2 regions of the Peribacillus sp. QJM3NY_7 genome follow, and region 2 is predicted to be linked to the other one. Evidence: riboswitches for the same ligand, from Rfam matches in the RefSeq annotation. Region 2 holds a riboswitch; the other holds the start of a gene.
The links. A riboswitch is a leader RNA that binds a small molecule or an ion and turns the genes downstream of it on or off. The one in region 2 is predicted to bind cyclic di-GMP.
Positions count from the first base shown of each region.

Region 1: linked by a shared signal. The riboswitch ahead of sinI (DNA-binding anti-repressor SinI) and the one ahead of AC0VX1_RS17980 (anti-repressor SinI family protein) in region 2 are both predicted to bind cyclic di-GMP.

Region 1 is NZ_CM149663.1:5,231,035-5,243,591, forward strand. It holds gene cccB (cytochrome c551) at 228-569, opposite strand; gene AC0VX1_RS25355 (YitT family protein) at 619-1,482, opposite strand; one part of gene prfB (peptide chain release factor 2) at 1,639-2,673, opposite strand; one part of gene prfB (peptide chain release factor 2) at 2,675-2,737, opposite strand; gene secA (preprotein translocase subunit SecA) at 2,889-5,402, opposite strand; gene AC0VX1_RS25370 (helix-turn-helix domain-containing protein) at 5,822-6,145, shown strand; gene sinI (DNA-binding anti-repressor SinI) at 6,295-6,435, opposite strand; cyclic di-GMP riboswitch class I at 6,466-6,551, opposite strand; gene AC0VX1_RS25380 (hypothetical protein) at 6,716-6,898, opposite strand; gene hpf (ribosome hibernation-promoting factor, HPF/YfiA family) at 7,177-7,734, opposite strand; gene fliT (flagellar protein FliT) at 7,987-8,331, opposite strand; gene fliS (flagellar export chaperone FliS) at 8,331-8,732, opposite strand; gene AC0VX1_RS25400 (flagellar hook-associated protein 2) at 8,757-10,268, opposite strand; gene flaG (flagellar protein FlaG) at 10,283-10,645, opposite strand; gene hag (flagellin Hag) at 11,500-12,429, opposite strand.
Region 2 is NZ_CM149663.1:3,736,561-3,749,117, forward strand. It holds gene mnmA (tRNA 2-thiouridine(34) synthase MnmA) at 79-1,194, opposite strand; gene AC0VX1_RS17920 (cysteine desulfurase family protein) at 1,224-2,369, opposite strand; gene cymR (cysteine metabolism transcriptional regulator CymR) at 2,430-2,849, opposite strand; gene AC0VX1_RS17930 (replication-associated recombination protein A) at 3,121-4,392, shown strand; gene AC0VX1_RS17935 (hypothetical protein) at 4,931-5,332, opposite strand; gene AC0VX1_RS17940 (hypothetical protein) at 5,486-5,770, shown strand; gene AC0VX1_RS17945 (ABC transporter ATP-binding protein) at 5,953-6,645, opposite strand; gene AC0VX1_RS17950 (GntR family transcriptional regulator) at 6,642-7,019, opposite strand; gene AC0VX1_RS17955 (hypothetical protein) at 7,023-7,814, opposite strand; gene tagU (polyisoprenyl-teichoic acid--peptidoglycan teichoic acid transferase TagU) at 7,970-8,899, shown strand; gene AC0VX1_RS17965 (hypothetical protein) at 9,365-9,823, opposite strand; gene AC0VX1_RS17970 (YwzD family small protein) at 10,024-10,155, opposite strand; gene AC0VX1_RS17975 (hypothetical protein) at 10,427-10,564, opposite strand; gene AC0VX1_RS17980 (anti-repressor SinI family protein) at 11,057-11,185, opposite strand; cyclic di-GMP riboswitch class I at 11,204-11,287, opposite strand; gene AC0VX1_RS17985 (acyltransferase family protein) at 12,281-12,557, shown strand, end outside.

The sequences.
Region 1 (12,557 bases), 1.5 Mb from region 2:
AAATCTGACAGGAATCTCCCTTACTTGAGCACAGAAACATTATAACATCATATTTTGTCAAATTAAGCATAAAAAATATTACAGTTTCATTTCAGTTAGACATATATCAACATCTATGTAATAATTCCAGGATTTGATTGCTTGATAAGTGGTTGATTCGTGAGTTGTTTCGAGGGTTTAATGGAGGCTAAATGAAACGTCCCGCTAAGCAGAACGTTTCATTATCATTATTTATGTCCAGCAAGCCATTCAGCGACCATGCTTGCTTCCTTGCCCTTAATTATACCTTTTGGCATTCCGCCTTGACCATTCGCAATGACTTTTTCAATGTCTTCTTTTGATAGCTTGGAACCTACCTTCGTCAAGTTGGGTCCCACGCCGCCTTCAAGATTCACTGCATGGCAGCTTGAACATTTGTTTTCATAAATTTTTGCGGCATCACCGGCACCTGCCGTAGTCGTTTCGTTATTTTCACTTGCAGGCTCTTTATCTGCAGCATCATCGTTCCCACCGCATGCAGCCAAGGCCAAAGAAGTACCCAGAACTAAGGCTAACCACTTCATTTTCATTGAACTTACCCCCTCTGATTTATACCAGCACAAGAACATTATACCAATTTCAATCCAGTTTAAAACCCTCCCCAAGTACCTCCGAAGCGTCCATTACAATTACAAACGCTTTAGGGTCAACGAGTTTCACCAATTGTTTCAATTTGGTGAATTCCGACTGGTCTATTACACACATCAAAATTGGACGAGTATCATCCGTATAGCCGCCATACCCGGATATGCCTGTTACACCCCGGTCGAGCTCATGTATGATAGCATCCCTTACTTCCATTTCTTTATTCGTGATGATCAGTGACATCTTCGAACGGTTCAATCCAATCTGGACAAGGTCGATCGTCTTGCTTGTCACATATAGTCCAATCAATGCATAGAGGCCTTTTTCAATATCAAAAACGATGGCAGCACTTAAAACGATGATTCCATCAATGACAGCCACACAGGTCCCCAATGACAAATGGGTATATTTATGGAAAATCTGTGCCGCCAAATCGGTCCCCCCAGTGGAACCCTTGCCGCGAAAGACGATCCCCAGCCCAAGCCCGACCATCATTCCCCCGCAAATCGAACCAAGCAATGCATCATTCGTCCATGCCTCCCAATCCTTTGTCAGAAATACCACCAAAGGCAGAAACAGGGTCCCAATCAGGCTTTTGGCTCCGAAATGCCTTCCGAGGATAATAAGCCCCGCAATGAACAAAGGGATATTAAAACCCCAAAGAACATAAGCCGGCTCCCAACCGAGAGTTGACCTGAGAATCGTGCTAATCCCGCTGACCCCTCCGGATGCGACCTGGTTAGGCAGTAAAAACACATTAAAACCAATGGCAATTATGGACGAACCGACAATCACCAATCCATACTCCGTTAACTTTTGAATGAAAGGGTGCCTCTGCTCCCTGTATCTTCTCTTCATTTTGCATAAGTCTCCTCGAACCATCATTATTATCTAGTATTGGCCGAACGAGGTAGAGCATCCCTTTTCAATCCTGTAAATGTCAGCCAGAAAATTCATTAAAAAAGGAAATCATAAAAAAAGCCGGACCGGGGAAACCGGTCCGACTGGCTGATCTTATAATTTTGAACGCAAGTAAGCATCAATGAACATATCGATATCCCCATCCATGACAGCTCCCAAGTTTCCGGTCTCCGCACTGGTACGGTGATCTTTAACCATGGAATACGGATGGAAAACATAAGAACGAATTTGGCTTCCCCAGCCAATTTCCTTTTGCTCCCCGCGGATTTCATCCAATTCCGCTTGTTGCTGTTCAATTTCACGTTGATACAATTTGGCTTTCAGCATATTCATGGCCTGGGCCTTGTTTTTGATTTGAGATCTCTCGTTTTGGCACGTTACCACGGTGTTCGTAGGTAAATGGGTGATCCGGACCGCCGAGTCCGTTGTATTGATATGCTGACCACCTGCACCACTTGCCCGGTACGTATCGATTTTCAAATCTTCCGTGCGTACTTCTATATTGATCGTCTCATCGAATTCCGGCATGACTTCACATGAAACGAATGAAGTGTGGCGTCGTCCTGAGGAATCGAAAGGAGAAATACGGACAAGACGGTGTACCCCTTTTTCCGCTTTCAAATAACCATAGGCGTTATGGCCCTTGAAAATTAAAGTGACACTCTTGATCCCAGCTTCATCACCTGGAAGGTAATCAAGGGTTTCCACTTTAAAGCCTCTTTTTTCACCCCATCTTGTATACATGCGCAACAGCATGGAACCCCAATCCTGGGACTCCGTACCGCCTGCACCAGGATGCAGTTCAAGAATGGCATTTTTCGAGTCATATTCTTCACTTAATAAAAGTTGAAGTTCAAAGTCATTCATCTTTTGTGCAAGAACCGTGATTTCTTCTTCCAGCTCCGCTAAAAGTTCTTGATCATTCTCCTCTTTCACTAATTCATATGTCAAATCCAGATTTTCATATGATTCATTCAGGTCGGACAATTGATTGACTTGTTCTTTCAAAGCATTCGTTTCATTGATGACAGCTTGTGCTTTTTGCTGATCATTCCAAAAATCGGGATGTGTCATCTCATTTTCTAGCTGTGCGATTCGTGCCTCTTTTTCATCTAAGTCAAAGAGACCCCCTAAAGTCCGTTAATCGTTGCGCTGTCCGTTCAAGTTCATTTCTTATTTCTGCTAATTCCATTTCTCTTCACCTCATTAAGTATGTTAAAAAAAATCCCTGCAGAGGGATTCCCTTCATTACAATAAACCTCTTCAAACTATATGCAAACTAAACATGAAAAGAGGCGGCTAGCCTTGGACTTAACCGTCTCATCTTCATTATACACCTAACTTTAGCCTAAATTGCCATGGCAATTCTTATATTTTTTACCGCTGCCGCATGGGCATAACGCGTTTCTTCCAACGTCTTCCTTTTTACGGGCAGGGGCCTTTTTCACTTTTCCCCCGTCTTCTTCCTTCGGATTGACCGCTTGTCCTTTTATGACTTCCTTGCGTTCCAAATTGTTGCGGATTTCAGCCTTCATGATGTATTTCGCGACTTCATCTTCCATTGAAGCAATCATCGCTTCAAACATCGCAAAACCTTCAGATTGATATTCACGAAGCGGATCGATTTGGCCATAAGCACGAAGGTGGATGCCTTGGCGCAGCTGCTCCATAGCATCAATATGGTCCATCCACTTACTATCGACTGCACGAAGAACGATTACTTTTTCGAATTCACGCATTTGTTCTTCAGATAGCTCTTCTTCTTTTTGGTCATAGCCTTCTTTCACTTTTGCTAAAATGAACTCAACCAATTCCGATTCGTTTTTCCCTTCCAAATCAGCCACAGTGATTGAACCTTCATTGAATAGGTTACCATTCAGGTAGTCGACAAGGCCTTGTAAATTCCAGCCTTCCTCGTCGCCCATTGGTGCAAACGCGACAACATTTCGCTGGATGGATGCCGTGATCATCGTTTCGACGATTTCACGTAAGTTTTCACTTTCCATGACATCGAAACGCTGTTTATAGATAATTTCCCGTTGTTGACGGAGAACATCATCATACTGCAGTAATTGCTTACGTGAATCGAAGTTATTGCCTTCGACCCGTTTCTGTGCGGATTCAACGGCCCTTGTCACCATTTTACTTTGAATTGGCTGGGAATCATCCATACCTAAGCGTGCCATCATGTTTTTCATGTTATCCGAACCGAAGCGGCGCATCAATTCATCTTCCATTGATAAATAGAATTGAGTGACCCCTGGATCTCCCTGACGGCCGGACCGGCCACGCAGCTGGTTATCTATACGCCTGCTTTCATGACGTTCCGTGCCGATGACAGCAAGGCCCCCAAGCTCCCTGACACCTTCACCAAGCTTGATATCCGTACCGCGACCTGCCATGTTAGTAGCGATCGTAACTGAGCCTTGATTACCCGCATTCGCAATGATTTCCGCTTCACGCTCATGGTTCTTTGCATTCAAAACATCGTGAGGGATGCCTTTTTTGGATAAATAGGCAGATATGACCTCAGATGTTTCGATGGCAACCGTACCGACAAGCACAGGCTGACCCTTTGTATAACGTTCGGCGATGTCTTCCACAACAGCCTTGAATTTCCCATCAGTTGTCGCATATATAAGATCTGCCCTGTCATCCCTGATGATATTCCTGTTTGTCGGAATCGCAATGACATTCATATTATAAATATTGCGGAATTCCTCTTCTTCCGTTTTGGCTGTACCGGTCATACCTGAAAGTTTTTCATACATCCTGAAATAGTTCTGGAATGTAATCGTCGCAAGAGTCATGCTTTCATTTTGAATTTCAAGTCCTTCTTTCGCTTCGATCGCCTGGTGGAGACCTTCACTATAACGGCGGCCTTTCATCAAACGGCCAGTGAATTGGTCAACGATGACTATCTCGCCTTCCTGGACGACATAATCCACATCCAAATGCATCGAAACATGAGCCTTTAACGCCTGATTGATATGATGATTCAAAGTAACGTGACTAATATCGAATAAATTATCGATATTAAACGCTTTTTCAGCTCGATTCATCCCATCTTCCGTCAGCTGAACACCTTTTGTCTTTTCATCATATGTGTAGTCCGTATCTTTCTTTAAGGTTCTCACAAACGCATTGGCCTGGATATAAAGCTGAGCCGATTTCTGTGCCGAACCGGAAATGATCAATGGCGTTCTCGCCTCATCAATCAAAATCGAATCGACCTCATCGATGACAGCGAAGTGCAGCGGACGCTGTACCATTTGTTCTTTATATAACACCATATTGTCACGAAGATAATCAAAACCTAACTCATTATTCGTACTGTACGTAATGTCAGCATTATACGCTGCCTGCTTTTCTTCTTTAGAATGACTGTTCAAATTCAACCCGACGGTCAAACCGAGGAAATCATACAATACACCCATTTCGGTGGCATCACGGTGTGCCAAGTATTCATTGACGGTAACGACATGTACACCTTTACCGGTAAGCGCGTTTAAATAAACCGGCATCGTGGATGTTAAGGTTTTACCTTCCCCTGTTTTCATCTCGGAGATATTTCCATCATGAAGGGATGCCCCACCCATGATTTGAACACGGTAAGGATATAAGCCCAGAGCACGCTTTGCCCCTTCACGCGCAACCGCAAAAGCCTCGACAAGCAAATCATCAACGGTTTCCCCATTTTGATAACGCTCTTTAAACTCATCCGTTTTGGCACGTAACTGTTCATCCGATAGCGCAGCAGTCTCATCAGCCAGCGCTTCGACCTGATCGGCGATTTTTTCTAAACGTTTGATTTCTCGCTTATTCGGATCAAAAACTTTATTTAATATATTAAGCATTCAATAACGCTCCTCTATTATGGTAATGATCGTTCAATGATAAAATTCATATAAGTAAGAAGAAACACACCTTCTATTATTACTAATGTACGCTTAATTTTACCACTTCTATCATAGAGGTACAACTTCATGTCACTTCGCTGGTATAGACCTGAATGCAATTCTTGCGAAAAACAATGGATAAATGAGGAGTAAAACTGTTAAAATAGGAGAAAGTATAAAAAATATGTTGCAAACTCCCCACTATTCCATATGCAAATGTGAATTATCCATAACCTTCCATCACTAGATGCTGTGTCCTCTCTAGAGATAGCATGTCAAGGTAATCCAACCTTACAGGCGTCTTGTTTTGAATGATAAGGTGGGCTGCCGAAACTTATTACCGGAAGATAAATAGAACATGTTTCGAGGTGGTATTGATGATTGGTGAACGTGTAAAAAAACTGCGAGAAGAAAAGAAAATGTCGATGACTGAACTTGCCGATAAAGCAGGTGTTGCAAAGTCTTATTTAAGTTCGCTCGAGCGGAACTTACAAACGAATCCTTCTATTCAATTTCTTGAAAAAATTTCCTCCGTACTTAACATCCCTGTTGATGCCCTGCTTTACGATGCACCAAATAAGGAAACCTTGGACAATGACTGGATGAAAATCGTTGAGGAAGCCATGAATTCGGGTGTCTCAAAACAACAATTCAGGGAATTCATCGAGTTTAATAAATGGAGAAAAGATAAAGAAGAGTAGAGTGGTAGTGCACTAGTTTACCTACATAATCCTGAAGAATACAGTTTGGATAAGCTAGACTCACAAGAATCCCCAGGAAGAATAAACCCTATAAACAGCTAATGAATCGAACCACTGTTTATAGGGATGTTCTCGAATTTGTTCGGAACCTATTTTCCATCGTTCTCCTCAAATATTGCCTCAAGGCTTTCCCGTTTAAAAAAAGCAATGATTTCCTCTTTTTTGAAACCCAAGCTTCTTGCTTCAGAAATCAATTTCACCCATTCTTGATCCAGTTCCACATTAGCCACCTCTTCTACCTCCTAAAATACTCTTGTATTTCAGGCAGACCAGCCATCATAGTCAAAAGGACCTTAGACCTGTGCCTTTGCGCCCTCATTTTTCAAGGAGTTTGCCTTTGTCGTGGTATTTATTACCAAATACATTACCTTTAATCATATTATAACGGATACGCACTCCATATATTGCTATTTTATGTCGGTAATCCACATAAATGCAAAAACTTTCATCCGACAAAATATTACAATATTAAGAAAATTTGAAGTTCAGGTGATTTTTCATAGACTAATTCTATTTCGTTTTGCTCTTCTTAAAATTTCTTTGGGGTGTATTGATTCTCTCGATTGTAAGTGCATCGTGGGCTTTTTGCGCAGTTAAATCCTCACCGCAGGTCGGGCAAAGCCACTTTCCATATTCCGCACTGCTAAAAGAAGCCCTATGGCATGTATGTGTATGGCAATTCTTTCGATACAAATAATCCAGCCCCCTCTGCACCTTGATCAAATTGTTTTCTACAAATAACTCATTGTTCTTTTTAAAGAACTGACAATTCGAGTATAGTGCAAAAAGATAGAGGTATTTGAATAGGTAAAATTAACCTTTTATCTTAATGAAGAACAATTTTCGTTCTTTTAAGTGAACTTTGTGTTTTTTAGAGAGCCAAAAGCATTTTTACGTTCTAACGGATTCTACCAACATGCAAAAAAGCACAACCCAGAGGCTGGGCTGTGCTTTTAATATTAGAATAATAATTAACTAGGTTCAATCAATCCATAGCGTCCATCCTTTCGGCGGTACACTACGTTTGTTGTATTAGTATCCGCATTCGTGTAAACGAAGAAACTGTGACCAAGCATATTCATTTGTAAAATCGCTTCTTCACTGTCCATTGGCTTTAAATCAAAGCGTTTATTGCGGACCACTTCAATATCATTATCGTCTTCGAATTCATCCACCACTTCGTCAGCTTCCGTATTGAAGGCGAATGCATCGGGTGTAGTCGATAGATTGTTTCGGAACTTGCGATTGACATTCGTTTTATGTTTACGAATTTGGCGTTCAAGCTTATCATTGATCAAATCAATGGCAGCATACATATCCGCATTTTCCTCTTCAGCGCGAAGAACCAAATTCTGCATGGGAATCGTCACTTCGACCTTTGATGTATTATTGTTCACTTTTAAATTGACTAACACATTTGCATCTGGTGTATTGTTAAAATATCGTTCTAACTTGCCAATTTTCTTTTCGACGTATTCTCGAATTGCTGGAGTTACCTCAATGTTTTCACCGCGTACGTTGTAATTCATAAAGTGAGTCCTCCTTAAATTAAGACTATACAGTTAGATTCTACAATACCCCTCCGGTTCCTTTTAGAAACACATCATGAAATATGTCGAAATAATGAAACAATTGTCGGAAGGTTTGGAAAGGGTTGATGTCTGCCCTAGCTTCATTATATCAAATGCTATGCTAGAAAGAAAAAATTAAGCCTATTTTATTTACAGAAAATTTAAAAATATTTAACATGGAAACCGTTTGGACTCCAAAAGGTAAGGAAATCAATTTCTTTTATCATAGAACACGCCATCCACTGATAGACTTTCATACGGATTCGTGTATTTATTGGAGGATTTTTTCTTCTTATTCATTTCCTGGATATCCCTCTGTATCTCCTGCTTTTGGAGCTTCAGCAAGTGATCGACCTGTTGGTTGAGCAACAGGACTGCACGTCCCAGCCGCTGCTCCTCACCAGTAAAAGGCGGTTTGATTTGAGAAAGGAGTCCATCCCGCCGATTGATCAGCTTTGTAACCCTTTCTATTTTAACATCACGCTCTGTGATCGTGCGATCTTCCAGTACGGCAAGTAATTCAGCAGTCAAATCATGAAAGGCTCTAATCACCATTACACCTGACCGCTTTGGGTGAATTGTTTTTTCCGGTTGATCTGAATTACTTCCTTCCACGTATTCCGGAACTCCGTAACAAGTCCTTCCACTTCTTCCAAAGCAGAAACGTCATTTTTCATATTCGCTTCGATCAGACGGCGGTTCATGAAATCATACAGACTCATCATATCTTTGGATACATCCGCATCCATATTCAGCGTCACCATCAATTCACGGATAATGGTTTGCGCCTTGATGATGTTCGTATTCTTCACTTCGGTATTTCCTGCTTCAATGGCTTTCTTCCCAAGCATGATGAACTTCAAACAGCCATTATAAAGCATTAATGTAAGCTCTCCAGGTGATGCTGTATTGACTGAATTTTGCTGATACGATTGATATGGGTTATTCATTGCCATATTTAACTTCCTTTCCGACATACCTTAACTAAAATAAGAAGCTAACGATGCACTTTGGCTGTTTGCCTTTTGAATTGCTTTTTCCATCGCCGTGAACTGGTTGTAATAGCGCGATTCCAATTTCGTTAACTTGGCTTCAAATGTTGAAATCTTCTTATCCAGCCCATCAACCAATTTTCCGATTGTAAAATTGTTATTAACATATCCGGCCTTCCCGGCTTTTTCAGTAATCGCCTTAATGGATGATTCTATATCATCCCTTAACCGGCGCGCGAGCCCTTTGTCGCTCTTTTCCAACCCATTGGCCATGAACATATCATAAATCGCATTCGGATCCTCACTAATGGCTGCCCGGAGCTTGTCCTCATCAATCGTTAATTTACCGCCTTCCAAATAATTCTTGGTGGTGGTGATTCCCAAACTGCTGAGATTGTTTTTTCCAGTGATTCCGTCCACCGAAGTGTATAGGGATGTCCTCATTGTGGTCAGGAGACCTTTTAAGGTAGAATCGCTTTTTAACGTTCCGCTCTTCGCTCTTTCTTCCCACAGCTTCACTTCATCCTCTGTCATTGCCTTTTTTTGCTCAGAGGTAAGCGGGGTAAAGGAGCGATATTTCGCTTCACCCGTTTTATCTTGAACCTTTTTAATGACTTCATTGTATTTATTCACAAACTGAGTGATCGTGTCCAGGATGGCATCGACATCAGCTGTTGATGAGAATGTGACTGTATCCTCCGTTTTTTGCTTTACCGTTATTTCCGCTCCATTAATCTGAAACGTATTCGAAGGCCGGGAAATGTCCAGGCCATTATAAGTAATCGATGCATTTTCTCCTATTGTGCCGCCAGCCCCTTCATTGTCACTGCTCATTTTTAGCACATTGAAGAAATCTCCAGTACCCCCTAACTCAATTTCAGGCCGATTTTTTGCATCACCGGTATTTTTAGCAGTGATGGAAAATTTCTGGGACGTCCCATCGAAAAATAGAGTCACCCCCGAGCTGGCATTAATTTTATTTATGACACTCTCTAATGTATCGTCCGCATTAAGGGTAAGTGTATACGGTTTTTCCACTGTTGCTCCATCTTTTACTTCCGAATCAAAACCGCCATCCTTATTGATGGCCAGTATCGTAATATCTTGAGGGGTCGCGATTCCCAATTCAGATAGTTTCTTTTTGGGATCGGTAACAGCAGATTTTTCCGTACTTGTCATGGTTGCTGCCTTGGCAAGCCCATTCACTTTTATATTCCCGGAAAAATCGCTGGTCGAATTCACATTTTTCACTGATACAGCATCTGGATTCGATACCATTACCTTCTTTTTAATGAAGGAAGACTGCTTTCCAATTCCATCACGAATGAGCGTATCCAATTCTGATAAAGCTGTATTCATCGAACGGTAATCATCCCGCTGCCACTCGGAATACTGCTTTTTCTGTGTCAGTTTATCCAATGGCACCCGTTCTGCCTGCATCATGCTCTTAACTAATTCATCAATGTCCATCCCGCTTGCTAAACCACTGATTCGTACCAAAATTGATCACCCGCTTATATTTTTTCATCCACCATTATGCCGACAAACTCCGTCATTGCCGCATAGAAATCCAATAACTTCTTCGGGGGAATTTCCCTGATCGTCTCATCCGTCACATCATCCACTACCTTGACATAATACTCATTCAGCTTCTCATGATATTCAAAACGAACGGCCGTATGTGTCGGATTCAGGAAGGTGTTCAAACTATCCACCATTTCCCGCACCTTTTCTTGTGAAGGCTCAACAGTAGATTCCACTCTTTGTTCCGAATAGGCAAGTGTATTCATTTCCCGCTGATAATAAGAACTGATTCCTTCCGAGATTGCTGTTCTAAGGTGTGAGGAAAGAATATTCGTGGACAAACTCTCCAGCATCTAAATAGCCCCCAATAGGATATCTTTACTTTTTATATCGGTAATTAAGGTTTTATTTTTAGTCACTCATAGATTTTGGTTGCACCTGCAAATACTCATTAATGATCCTTTGCTATAAAAGAGATTCTACTAAAAAAACTCCAGAAAAATATTTGGGGTCTAGTTGATTTCCACTCCAGGCAATCGGCTTTCCGCGGGCGTTCCGGGAGCCTCTTCGGCGCTTTGCGCCTGCGGGGTCTCCCTTGGACGCGTATTCCCGCAGGAGTCTCGTACCTTCCGTTCCAATCAGATCTCCATGAAATCTAAGATGGAACCCAATTGCCCACACGTTTTGAGGAATTTATACTGTGACCGTTGATTTCCTCTCCAGGCACTCGCTTTCCGCGGGCGGTCCGGTGAGCCTCCTCGGCGCTTTGCGCCTGCGGGGTCTCCCTTGGACGCGTATTCCCGCAGGAGTCTCGTACCTTCCGTTCCAATCAACTTTGTTTTAATATTAGATAGAAAGCCCTTTACCTACAATCTTGTTTAGGACTTCCCTTTTTATTCAAATAATCAGCGAACATACTAAAAATTGATATATCCCATCCAGCTTGGGATTGATAGCTGTGTTCCCCAGTCATTTCACCATACACATTACTGATATCTTCAGCTATGTATTTTGCAGTACCATCATACTCTATTAGGTTGTAGCCATAAGATTCCTTGGTGACATAAACGAATGATCCCTTCCTTTTTAAGGGTAGTAATCTCTTTTTTTTTCTACATCGCAGTGTTCCTAACACACTTCCATCAGTAAAAATAAAAGGGCCTGACACAAAGTGTCAGGCCCTTTTATTTTTAAGTTAACTATTCAATTAACGAAGTAACTGTAGAACTCCCTGTGGTGCCTGGTTTGCTTGAGCGAGCATTGCTTGAGAAGCTTGAGCCAGGATAGAGTTTTTAGTTTGCTCCATCATAGTCTTGGCCATATCCGTGTCACGAATCCGTGATTCCGCAGCCGTCAGATTTTCAGAAGAAGTGCCTAAGTTGTTGATCGTATGCTCTAAACGGTTTTGGTTAGCACCTAGTTTAGAACGTTCAGCTGATACAGTATCGATCGCATTCTGGATGCTTGTAATAGCTTTTGATGCGTTAGCAGCATTAGAAACATCAAGACCAGCTTCTTCAGCGGTAGAATTAGTACCGTCACTTACGCCATTAGCAGCCGTGAATCCTGGATCACCAGCAGTACCGGTTAATCCAAGAGCAGCAGCACGCATATCACCAATTTCAAGTGTCAGGCTTTGGTTTTCATTTGCTCCAATTTGGAATTGTAAGCCAACACCTGCAACACCTGCACTAGTACCATCTGGATTTGCTGAATCCTTTGAACCATTCAATAGTTTCTGAGTATTGAATTCAGTAGTATTACCGATACGGTTGATTTCTGATGTTAATGAATCCATTTCCTTTTGGATTTCTCCACGGTCGTTTGTTGTATTAGTGTCCGTTGCTGCTTGTGTAGCAAGTTCACGCATACGTTGAAGGATGTCAGTCGTTTCGTTTAATGCACCTTCAGCAGTTTGGATTAAAGAGATGGCATCTTGTGAGTTACGGGAAGCTTGGTCCAATCCGCGGATTTGTCCACGCATTTTTTCAGAAATTGCTAGACCAGCTGCGTCATCGCCTGCACGGTTGATCCGCATGCCTGAAGCTAGTTTCTCCATTGATTTTGATTGTGCATTCGTTGCACTTGATAATTGACGGTGCGTGTTTAGAGCTGAGATATTGTGATTGATGATCATTTATGTTTCCTCCTTGAGTCTTAAGTCCCCACGTCCATGTGGTTGTTTACGTTGGGCAGTGAATAAGTCGGTCGCCTATTTCACTGCCAATCGTTGTATACTTAATATCGACCTGCACGGAAACATAT
Region 2 (12,557 bases):
CCAGTGGTCGAATTCAGGCGGTCACCCGCAATCCAAAAGAAGTCCCCAACCGCAAACACAGCTGGGGACATGATTATTTTACCCTACGTAAGTCAGTTTTTCACCTTTTTTAAATACTTCATCAATCGTACCGCCGCCAAGGCACACTTCACCATCATAGAAGACGACTGCTTGTCCAGGTGTGATCGCACGGACTGGCTCGTCAAAGATGACTTCGACATCACCATTGTCCAAGACCTTCACCTTAACACCGCTATCGTCCTGACGGTACCTGAATTTTGCCGTGCATGTGAATTCATCGGCAGGCGCATGTTCCGCTACCCAGCTGACATTCACGGCACGAAGGGAATTGGAATACAGCACATCATTATCAAATCCTTGACACACATACAGTACATTGCGCTTCAAGTCTTTTCCCGCAACAAACCAAGGATCGCCGCTGCCGCCAATTCCCAGACCGTGACGCTGACCGATCGTGTAATACATCAATCCGTCATGCTTGCCCATAACCTTGCCCTCCATCGTGACCATATCACCCGGCTGAGCTGGGAGGTAATTGCTTAAAAACTCTTTGAAATTGCGTTCACCGATAAAACAAATTCCTGTAGAATCTTTTTTCGTTGCTGTGGCAAGACCCGCTTCTTTCGCAATTTCACGAACTTCCTTCTTATCAATGTGTCCAAGCGGAAACATGACTTTTTCCAACTGTTCTTGAGTAAGCTGGTTCAAGAAGTACGTTTGATCTTTATTATTATCGATACCGCGCAGCATTTTGTATTCGCCATCCCGGTATTCAACCTGTGCGTAATGACCTGTAGCCACATAGTCGGCACCAAGGCTTACCGCATGTTCAAGAAAAGCCTTGAACTTGATTTCCTTATTGCACATTACATCCGGATTCGGGGTACGGCCCGCTTTATACTCATCCAGGAAATAAGTGAAAACTTTATCCCAATACTGCTTCTCGAAATTGACCGCATAATATGGGATGCCGATTTGATTACAAACGGCAATTACATCATTGTAGTCTTCCGTTGCCGTACAGACTCCGTTTTCATCTGTATCATCCCAGTTCTTCATGAAAATCCCGACCACATCATAGCCTTGATTCTTCAATAGCAGGGCTGACACAGAAGAATCCACGCCTCCTGACATACCCACGACGACGCGGGTGTCCTGTGGTGCTTTTCTCATTCTGTCACCTCATTTATTTAAAGTAAGAATTATCTTCTCACTAATCTATTAACGATTTTAACGGTGGTTTCTGCCGCCTGCCTTACTTCCTCTTCCGTGTTGTTCAGACCGAAGCTGAAACGGATCGAATTCTTCGTCCGCTCCGAATCTTTCCCGAACATCGCCACAAGCACATGCGACGGATCGATTGACCCGGCAGTACAAGCGGATCCGCTCGATACAGCAACACCTGCCAAGTCCATATTGACGAGCATCGATTCCACATTCGTACCAGGAAAACTAACATTCAGCAAATGCGGCAGCGACTGTTCCATGGATCCGTTAATTTCATATTGTACATCCGCCTCATCAAAGACGGCAAGCAATACGTCTTTGAATCGCTTGTATTGCTCCTTTTTCTTTTCCATCGTGCTCTGTGCAATTGAAACAGCTTCTGAAAAACCGGCAATTGCCGGCACACTCTCCGTACCAGCACGGCGCTTGCGTTCTTGTTCCCCGCCATATAAATGCGGATTCAGCTTCAACCCTTCACGAATATAAAGAAAGCCGATTCCCTTGGGACCGTTGATTTTATGCGCGGATACACTCAGCAAATCCACACCCAGCTCACGAACATCGATAGAGATCAAACCATATGCCTGAACCGCATCCGTATGGAAAATGGCTTGGTGACCCTTGAGCACCTGCCCTATTTCAGCAATCGGCTGGATCGTACCCACCTCATTATTGCCGAACATGACCGAAACCAAAATCGTGTCGTCCCTCAATGCCGCCTTTAAATCGGCAATTGAAATAAGCCCCGCCTCATTCACAGGTAAATATGTGACCTCAAAGCCAGACTTCTCAAGGTATTGGCAAGTATGCAAGACCGCATGATGCTCAATCTCCGTCGTAATGATGTGCTTCCCTTGTTCTTTGTAAGCATTCGCAACACCAATGATCGCCGTGTTGTCAGCCTCGGTTCCGCCGCTCGTGAAAATGATTTCATTCCGCCCGGCACCGATGCTCGCTGCAACACTCGAACGCGCCTCATCCAAAACATGCCGCGCCTCCCGTCCGAAAGCATGAATGCTCGACGGATTTCCGAAATCATTGCTCATGACCCTCATCATCGTATCGATCACATTCGGATGCATCGGTGAAGTCGCAGCATGATCTAAATATATTCTGTCCACTTTTTTGTCGCCTCCATTAAAAAACGCAAGCGCCTACATAATAGGCGCATTGCTGATCAATTAAATATAGTACATATAAGAATCGATTTCACCCGTATCCTTGTAGCTCGCCAAATCCATAAGCGTCGTATTATCCAATACATCCTTCACGGCATCGCGAATCCTGATCCAAAGCTGACGCTTCACCGGCTCTTCATCCTCGATTCCCTCAACAGGCGTAATCGGCCCTTCCAATACACGAATGACATCACCTGAAGTAATCTCCTGAGGATCTTTGGACAGGACATACCCGCCATACGCACCGCGGACACTCTTCACCAACCCCGCATTGCGAAGCGGAGCAATCAACTGCTCCAAATAATGCTCCGACAAATTATGCGTCTGGGCAATCGATTTCAAACTCTTCGGGCCTTCTCCATAATGTTTAGCAAGCTCGATCATGATCGTCAAACCATAACGGCCTTTAGTAGATATCTTCATACATATACACCCCAAATTATTTATCCGTTTCTAAATTCTTTTGAAATTATAGCATATTCGCGCCGGAAATGCATTCACCCGCCCTTCCTTTGTCAAATTATCCTAATTGGAGAGGTAGGATAAGTGGAAATAAAGAATGAAATGTAAACCGCTCGAGGGGCAGATCGAATTATTCGAGACCACCATAATAGGAATCCCCCTCTTTTTATAGCATAATCAGCGCATTTCCCCCATCAGTTGTGATACCTTATATAAAAAGGAGAGGTGCGCAATGAATATTAAACCGCTTGCTTTCCGGATGCGGCCTCGATCGATTGATGAAATCATCGGGCAGGAGCATCTGGTCGGTGAAGGAAAAATTATCGCAAGGATGGTCAAAGCCAAGCAGCTTTCTTCCATGATCCTGTATGGTCCCCCGGGAATTGGCAAGACATCAATCGCAAGTGCGATTGCCGGAAGCACGAAGTTTGCGTTCCGGACGCTGAACGCAGTGACCAATAATAAAAAGGATATGGAAATCGTGGCAGCCGAAGCAAAAATGTCCGGTAAAGTGATTTTGCTGCTTGATGAGGTTCATCGGCTCGATAAGGCGAAGCAGGATTTCCTATTGCCTTATCTTGAAAACGGAATGATCACCCTGATCGGTGCAACGACCAGCAATCCCTATCACGCCATCAATCCGGCCATCAGAAGCCGGTGCCAGATTTTCGAGCTCAAATCATTGGTAACCGAGGATATAACCAAAGCGCTGGAACGGGCACTTCATGATGAAGAGCGGGGACTTGGTGCATATGAAACCGAGGTTAGCTTTGATGCCCTTACCCATTTCGCGACTGCTTCGAATGGAGATGTCCGCAGTGCCCTTAACGCACTTGAGCTCGCCGTCATTTCCACAGAACCCTATGAGTCCGGAACCATTCATATAGATCTGCAAATTGCCGAGGAATGCATGCAGAAAAAAAGCTTCTCGCATGACAAGGATGGAGATGCCCATTATGATGTCCTGTCCGCTTTCCAAAAATCAATTCGCGGCAGTGATGTGAATGCCGCCCTTCATTATTTGGGTCGCTTAGTCGAAGCCGGCGATCTTGTAAGCATCGCCCGCCGTTTGGTAGTCATCGCTTACGAAGACATAGCTCTTGCCAACCCCCAGGCTGGCCCCAGGGCCCTCGCTGCAGTCGAAGCCGCTGAACGACTCGGTTTTCCTGAAGCCCGGATTCCACTTGCCAACTCAGTGATCGAATTATGCCTATCACCCAAATCGAACACGGCCATTGTCGCAATCGATGCAGCTCTATCAGACATTCGCAGCGGCCATAGCGGCGATGTACCAGATCATCTTAAGGATGCCCATTACAAAGGGGCCACAGAACTCGGCCGCGGCATCGACTACCTTTATCCGCATGACTACGAAAATGGCTGGGTGAAGCAGCAATACTTACCGGACAAACTGCGCAGCAAAAAATATTACAAACCGAAAAAGAGCGGGAAATTTGAACAAGCACTTGCCTCGGTCTATGAAAATATCGAGAAAAAGAAATAACTCCGGATCACTTCAAATCCGGAGTTTTTTTATTGAAAACTTTCAACATGCCTCATGTTGACAAAACTGCCTCCCCATTGTTCATTCATCATCTCAATGATGCCATCTTTCACCGCACTGATCATCCCACTAATCTAACGGACGCAAACTAAATTGAGCACGGACCAGTTTTTTGGTTTGTAAACAGAAAAGTGTACAGCCACATTCCACTTAAACTTATTTCTATTAAAATCCCTACTGCATGAATTTCCCAAAGAGATCCAGTTCAATATATTGACCATTATCCCGCAAAAAACCACCAGTAAGCCATTGTGTTTTAATCATCCCTAGGCAATATGTACAATTGTCAGCCAAACACCCTGGCTAGGTCCTTTCTTAAGAAACCGCTTAAAACTAAATTCCCTTTGAATTGCCTTGCTTGGCCAATTTTTCTCGTATCTAGTAAATGGATTACAATCCTAGCGTCAATTATGAGTCTAGCGGCATGTCCTTTTACAAAAGAAGGCACAACAACTCTTTGGTTGCTGTACCTGTATGGTCAATCTTCGTCTTTATAGATACCCTTCGATGCTTTAATCATATTATCCAGCCACATTTTCTTAAATACGTTCACACGGCGAGGAGTGCCATTTCCCTCACCCTCAGCTGAATTTTCAGTTTCTTCTGCAGCCTCGGAAAGGATTTCAGTTGAACTGCTTTCATCTGAAGAACTTTCCGTTGAGCTGCTTTCATCTGATGAGCTTTCCGTTGAACTGCTTTCATCTGATGAACTTTCCGTTGAGCTGCTTTCATCTGATGAGCTTTCCGTTGAGCTGCTTTCATCTGATGAACTTTCCGTTGAATCACTTTCGTACGATGAGCTTTCCGTTGAATCACTCTCGTACGATGAGCTTTCCGTTGAATCACTCTCATACGAGGAACTTTCCGTTGTATATTCCATTTATTCTTTAACCTCCAAAATTTATTTATCCTCTAGGGATATCCGTACTGCATATATATGTTCCTACTTTCTAATAGGGACTTTGCTTATCACCCATTTTTAAGTAAATCTCCGTTCTAATTTAACTAGTTGTTAAATCTGATTAGCTTTCAGTTGAACTACTTTCATCATCTGATTGGCTTTCCGTTAACTCACCCTCGTCTGATGAGCACACTCTCGTACGATGAGCTTTCCGCTGAATCACTCTCGTACGATGAGCTTTCCGCTGAATCACTTTCGTATGATGAACTTTCCGTTGAATCACTTTCGTATGATGAGCTTTCCGTTGAATCGCTCTCGTACGATGAGCTTTCCTCTGAATCGCTCTCGTATGAGGAACTTTCCGTTGAATCGCTTTCGTATGAGGAACTTTCCGTTAAAAATTCCATTTGTGCTTAGCCTCCAAGACTTATTTATTCTTTAAGGATATCCGTATCATATATATGCGCCTTCTTTCTTGGAGGGACTTTGCTTATCACCCATTTTGACTGGTTCAATTCATTAGATTCATAGTTTTTCTCATTCCAAACAAAAAAGTAACCTCGGACTCTTTTCCGAAGCTACTTTATTATTCCTTCATATTAGCTATGATGTCCCTTTAGCCAACCGATCACTGATTTCCCACTAGATTCTCGAAGACCCTCGACACTCTCCTTAGAGATGATCTCGCCATCCTTAATCAGAATGACTTCATCAAGGATTTTATCGATTTCCTCGATTTCATGAGTCGCCATGATAACCATTTGCCTTTCAAAATCGATATAAGACAGCAAGCTCCGTACAATCGAATCCCGGACCATAACGTCCAACCCAGAGAATGGTTCATCCAATAACACGACAGGTGCCTCCCGAGACAAAGCTAGCACTAATTTAAGCCTTCCGCGATTACCTTTCGACATCGTACGGACCTTCTTCCGTACATCCAATTTCATGAATGCCAGCATTTCAATTGCCTTATCCCGATTAAAATCAGCAAACTGAGAGGCATGAAAATCAATATACTGACCTGCCGTAAAATGAGGATAAAAAAAATCAAGCTCTGTCAGATAAGAAACATGTGAAGCCGACCTCCTGCTTACCGGCACCCCACCGACCGTAACCTCTCCTTGATCCGGTTTGACGAGACCGGCAATCAGTTTGAGCAATGTTGACTTACCGCTTCCATTGGTCCCTAACACCCCATAAATCTTCCCCACTTCAAACGTGAGTGTTACACCATCAAGGGCAGCAATGCTGCCATACTTTTTAGATACATCATACAGCTCAACCGTCATTCCGCATCCCCCTGCTTCTTCAGAAATTGCTGTACTGCTGTAAGCATTTCTTCTTTCGACAAGCCGATTTCTTTCATGTTCTCAACGAATGTCTCAATAACTTCCGTTTGAATCCTAGTACGCAATGAAGCAATCAGCGCAGGATCACTTTTAACGAATGTACCCTGCCCCCTTCTCGTCTCCACGATTCCATCCCTCTCAATCTCGGTATAAGTGCGTTGGATTGTATTCGGATTGACGCCCATCTGGACAGCCATTTCGCGAACCGATGGCAGCCTATTCCCACTCTTTATCTCACCGCGTAATATTGAATAACAAATTCGATCTGCAACCTGTAAATAAATCGGCTTTGATGCATGGAATTCCTCAGACATCATTTACACCTCAATCTTTCGATCCAAGAGCCAACATGAAGCTAGGAACAATATCAATAATCCAATAACATCCAATCCGCTTGTCAAAAGCGAAATATTCCCTCCGCCTTCCAAATAAAACTCCAAATTGGTTTTAGATAAGCTAAACGATGACGAACCGCTAAATGCCGGTACAGCCCATATTTCATCCAGTTTCTGATATACCTTTGTATTTCCAACCCAATTTTTCAACAAAATCATTCCTATAAACAAAAAAAACACAAACAGCCAACGAATATTTTTAATAAGTTGAATCCTTGCGAGTGCATGATACACTACCCATAAAAACATCATAAGCACTGCAATGACAATACTGACCGCCGTCAAAACCCCGCCTATCTGTAACAAGCCACCTAATTCCGTTATATTTTCCACCTGAAAGTCTTGCTGAAAATAACTAGTCGGAACCTTAAAAGCCACAAAAACTAAACAGCTGGCAAATAAAATGGAAACCACTTGAAACAGCACACTTGACAATAATTTACTTCCAAGCAACATCGCCGCAGACTGGGGATTGTAAATCCACAATTGCGTCTTCCCATCATAATTCAAACATCCAAAAATCAAAGAGAACATAATAAATGGCTGCAAGATCATGATTACCCATGTAGACATATAAAAAATACCTGCAACTTCCCAATACCTGGATACTAAAAAAGAAATAATCACAAATCCAACTTGCGCAACCAACAACCACAAAAGTGTGGATTTCCCAATCAACCACTCCTTTAGCACTAAACCCTTAAATGAATTCAATTTTTCCAACCCCTTAAAAATTGTTCTAGCTACATAGTACACAGTTACACTAAAATATGTCAAAGGTATTATAAAATAGTAAAATATACTATTCTTTTACTATGAAATTAAATATAATAGATGAAGTGGTTACAAAAAGAGGAAGGAAGTAAACTATGAGACATGAAAAAAAGAAGAAAAAGAAACGGACATGGCTGAAGGTAGTCGGGATAATTGTCCTACTTTTTATACTAGCTGGGGGAGCCTTTGCCTACTCCGTATGGAATTCACTTACTAAAACCGTTGACACGATGCATACACCAATAGACCGTACCACCGATAAACGAACGAAGGACCTTGCACTGTCAGATCAAGAGCCATTCTCGATGCTCATGCTTGGTGTCGATGAACGTGACGGCGACAAAGGCCGTTCAGATACTATGATCGTCTTAACAGTCAATCCACAAAAGAAATCGGTCAAAATGCTAAGCATTCCGCGTGATACACGGACCGAGATCGTCGGTCATGGGACACAGGATAAAATCAACCATGCATTTGCCTTCGGCGGCGCGAAAATGTCCATGGATACCGTTGAAAACTTCTTGGATATCCCAATCGACTATTATATGAAGATCAATATGGAAGGCTTTAAGGATATCGTTGATGCAGTCGGCGGCGTGACCGTTCAAAACGATTTGGACTTTACATCAGATGGCATTCATTTTGCAAAAGGTACGCATACCCTTAACGGTAAAGAAGCTCTTGCCTATTCAAGAATGAGACATGATGATCCAAGTGGTGATTTCGGCCGTCAATCCAGACAACGTTCCATCATCGAAGCAGTCATCAAGGAAGGCGCAAGCCTTTCCTCCCTGACGAAATACAATGAAGTCTTCGATGCACTCGGTAATAATATCCAGACTAATTTGACGTTTGATGACATGATGGACATCCAGAAGAACTACAGGGACGCAAGCAAAAGCATTACCCAGTCGTCCATAAATGGCAATGGAACGAAAATCGACGGAATCTACTATTATATTGTGTCGGATGAAGAAAAAGAAAAGGTACAATCCGAATTAAAAGAACAATTATCCATAAAATAAGAAAAAATGAAAGAGCTGTCCGGACCCGCATCCTGACAGCTTTTTCATTTTCCCCGTCCAATATTCTGACAAAAAACGAACACCAATTGTAGAGATTTGTTGGAATTTTTGTTGTTTATTAGGCATTAAAAGACGGTATAATCTAATATGAGCTGACAATCCATCTTCCCCTTGCCCCTATAAATCACTTGACACTATTATTCTCTGGACCCAGAAATTCCATCATCCGTCATTCATCACCTATAATAAATAATCCTAAAACAAAAGGAGTGTATTTGTATGAAAATCAAAGCAGGCAGCTGGGCTATGCTAAGCACACAGGACAAAATGTTTATTTTGAAAGCCATCAGTGACCGTTCAAGAATGAAATATGTTTCATGAGAAGTAAATCTATTAGGCATTATATGAGAGCAGCGCCTCTCCCTTTTCAATAAAACGAACTTGAGCCTGAAAAAGGAGAGGAATCTATTCAAACTGATAATCCCATAATATACGCCATTCGCCTTTTTCTTTGACGGCATAGCAATTTTGTTTCAAAGTAAACATTCCATAGCGAGAATTGAAGACCTGTGTAACTGGAATTTCATAGGCCGTTTTATGCAGCCTTCCACTCTTATCCAACTTCCAGTTCTTCACTTTCTTAGAATGGCCTACATCATACTGAAAGGACTCCACATCCATATGCTGTAAAAATACATGTGACCGATTTTGCACATAATCTGCCTGATTCGGAAACCGCTGCTTCATTTCAGAACTTAACAATACCCAGGACTTCCCGAACTCCGCTTTACTTTCATACTCATAGAAATCTTCAACCACGCTTTTTGATCCGCTGGGAAAAAGAAAAATGATACAGGCTCCTACAGCTAAAACCACGAGAATAGCCGTCAATACTCCTATTGGAATCTTACTGATTCTCCTCACCCTCATCACCCTCACAGGTTATGTTTCATATATATATATAATGGAAAACCATAAAAAAGAAGCATGTTGTTAAACATGCTCCTTAAGTATATGTATCTGAAATGATTTCTTAGGTTCATTGACGCCTTCTCCATCGATAAAAGAAAAGAAGATGACGGTCGCCCATAAAACGAGCAAAATGGGGAAAAGGTATCTACGGATCATATACTATCAGGTTGTTCAATGATCCCGCTTAATTTCTCCTTAATCTCCTCCACAAGTTCATTTACAGTAACATCTTGTCCAAACTCACCCTTGGCAAAAGTGTCTTTTAAAATATCAAAAAAATCCATTCGAAATTTCCACTCCAATATATAATTGAGCCACCATTTCATACTGTTGTCCTAATCCTTTTTTCAAATATAAGGAATATAGCTCATTTATTTGATAATCACATATATAGTAGGAATTGGCAAGCATAAACTAGTTTAATAACCAAAAATTTACCCAATTTTAACATTTCTGAAATATCCCTTAGGAATGAACTAGTAAGTTTTAGGTAAATACGTGTGGATATAAGAAAACAAAAAAGGACCGATTCCTCGGCCCCTCTGATAATACATATTATGCTTGTCCCATAAAATAAGTCATTAATGAAATTAATACTAAAGTAATAGCGATATAAGTCCCAATAAAAATTTTCTTGCTTCTCTGTTTCTTTTCATAAACTTCCTCGAACGTAATGAATTTATTTTTTTTCATCAAATAATCTCCTTATATTTTGATGGAGCTATCTGACATCGCCTTTTGCGAGGTCCCTTTGCTTGATCTCTATAATGTAATATCGGCATATAACCAAAAATATTTAGGCATTATTAACTACTTTTTTAATAGGCGATATTTCTCAAATGTGTAGAAGGTTAAGACTAACGCATTATGTACAATAACTAAATTCTATGATTATCCTGTTAAATCCTGCCTAGGTATCATTTTAATATTTAAATTTATTAAGCGCTTACTTTATAAAATTCATTATTATTTTTATCCAACCTAAAAATGCCAACCATAACGGTACACTAAATACAGTTCCCCACATTAATCCCTTCAAAAAGGCAATAGGTACATCCATAATAAAAATCCCCCTCAATAAGGTTGCATTTTTATTATCATAGCCATGTTATTTATTCTGGATACCTTTTACGTTAATGAAAATAAAAAAAGAAGACTGTATAACAGCCTTCCCTAACGTAATTTTTATCCCTGATTTGTTTTTTCCAGTTCATTTTCCTTGATGAACTCCCGCACATCTTCAATAGATAATCCTAGATTTTTAGCCTCTAACATTAAATAAACCCATTCTTCCAGTTCGTTGTTAGCTTCCATGATAAACCCCACCCAGCTTGTGGTAACACAGCCGTCTTAGCATGTAGCCTTAGACCTGTAATTTTGCGTCCCTACTTTTCAATAGGTTTGCCTTTTTCAAGAATATTTCACATTATGATCTTCCTATTTTGGTTCATGGAGTCAATTTTTTCATTCTTTCTTTTTAAGAAATCGTAATAGCCCATGAATTTTTTCACTAAGTATTTAATACTATATTCATGTTAATTATACTTAAAATCCTGTCCATTAATTAAAATACTTTTCGTTAATTTCCGCCATCATTCTACAATATTCTTCAAATAATAACTAGATATCTAGGAATTTTTATCAATCACAACAAGGTAAATAGGGAGTAATATTAAAACAAAGCATTACGTTAACTTTCTTCGACGTTTATTAAAAACTTTCATAAAAATACTTCCTTCTTCTGTTTTAAAAAACTTAACTCCAACTAATTTTAAAGGTGTCCATATTTCTCTCATTTGGTATAAAGGCATTAAAGATCATCCTTTCTTCTATAAATTATTAATTGGGCTTTTTCTTTTAAAAGTGACAGGTATATATCAAATAGTAACATCTATTATTTTACATTTTTTGTTACTTTATTTTTATTCTTCGATAGAATTAACATAACAAACAAAATGTTCTTTATAACGAATAGTTAAATTGAAATTACCATCTTTACATTATTATGTCAATTGGTTTCTTAGTTTATTCTATTTGCATATTTAGTAGTTTATTTCCCTCTTACAGGAATAATAAACATCACCTGTATGTCTAATCCACAACTTGCTAACTAATCCCCAAACTTCCATATCTTACATTAAATTTATGGTAGTGGGAACAGGATTTATCCATTGGCCAAAGTCTTGAAATTATTAAGGCATTTGTGTTCCGACTTTCAACTATGCTCCTTTTTATTAATTGACAAAAGTTTTTTCGCCCATTAAACATTTCATAATTGAGCCTAAAAATTAGGATATGATGGTTAATTTTGTATTTTTCTGTCTTTTCTTGTCTGTTTTAAAGAACTAACTATACTTTATTAAGAACAAGTGCTATATTATAAAAAAAACGGTTCTTATGGAGGAGGATATGACTAGATATGAGGAATTCGACTCATTAAGGGGTTTAGCCGCTCTCATTGTGTTAATTGGGCATTATTTGATGGTATACCCTTCATATGCTAATTATCAGTATGGTTCAAGCAGCTCCTACATGATTTATTTGTTCAAGGAAACTCCTTTACGCCTTTTTTTCAGTAGTGGAAATGAGTCTGTCATTCTATTCTTTGTATTAAGTGGTTTTGTTTTGTATTTATCAGTTAATAGTGCTAAATTCCACTATTCTACATACTTAATAAAACGAGTGT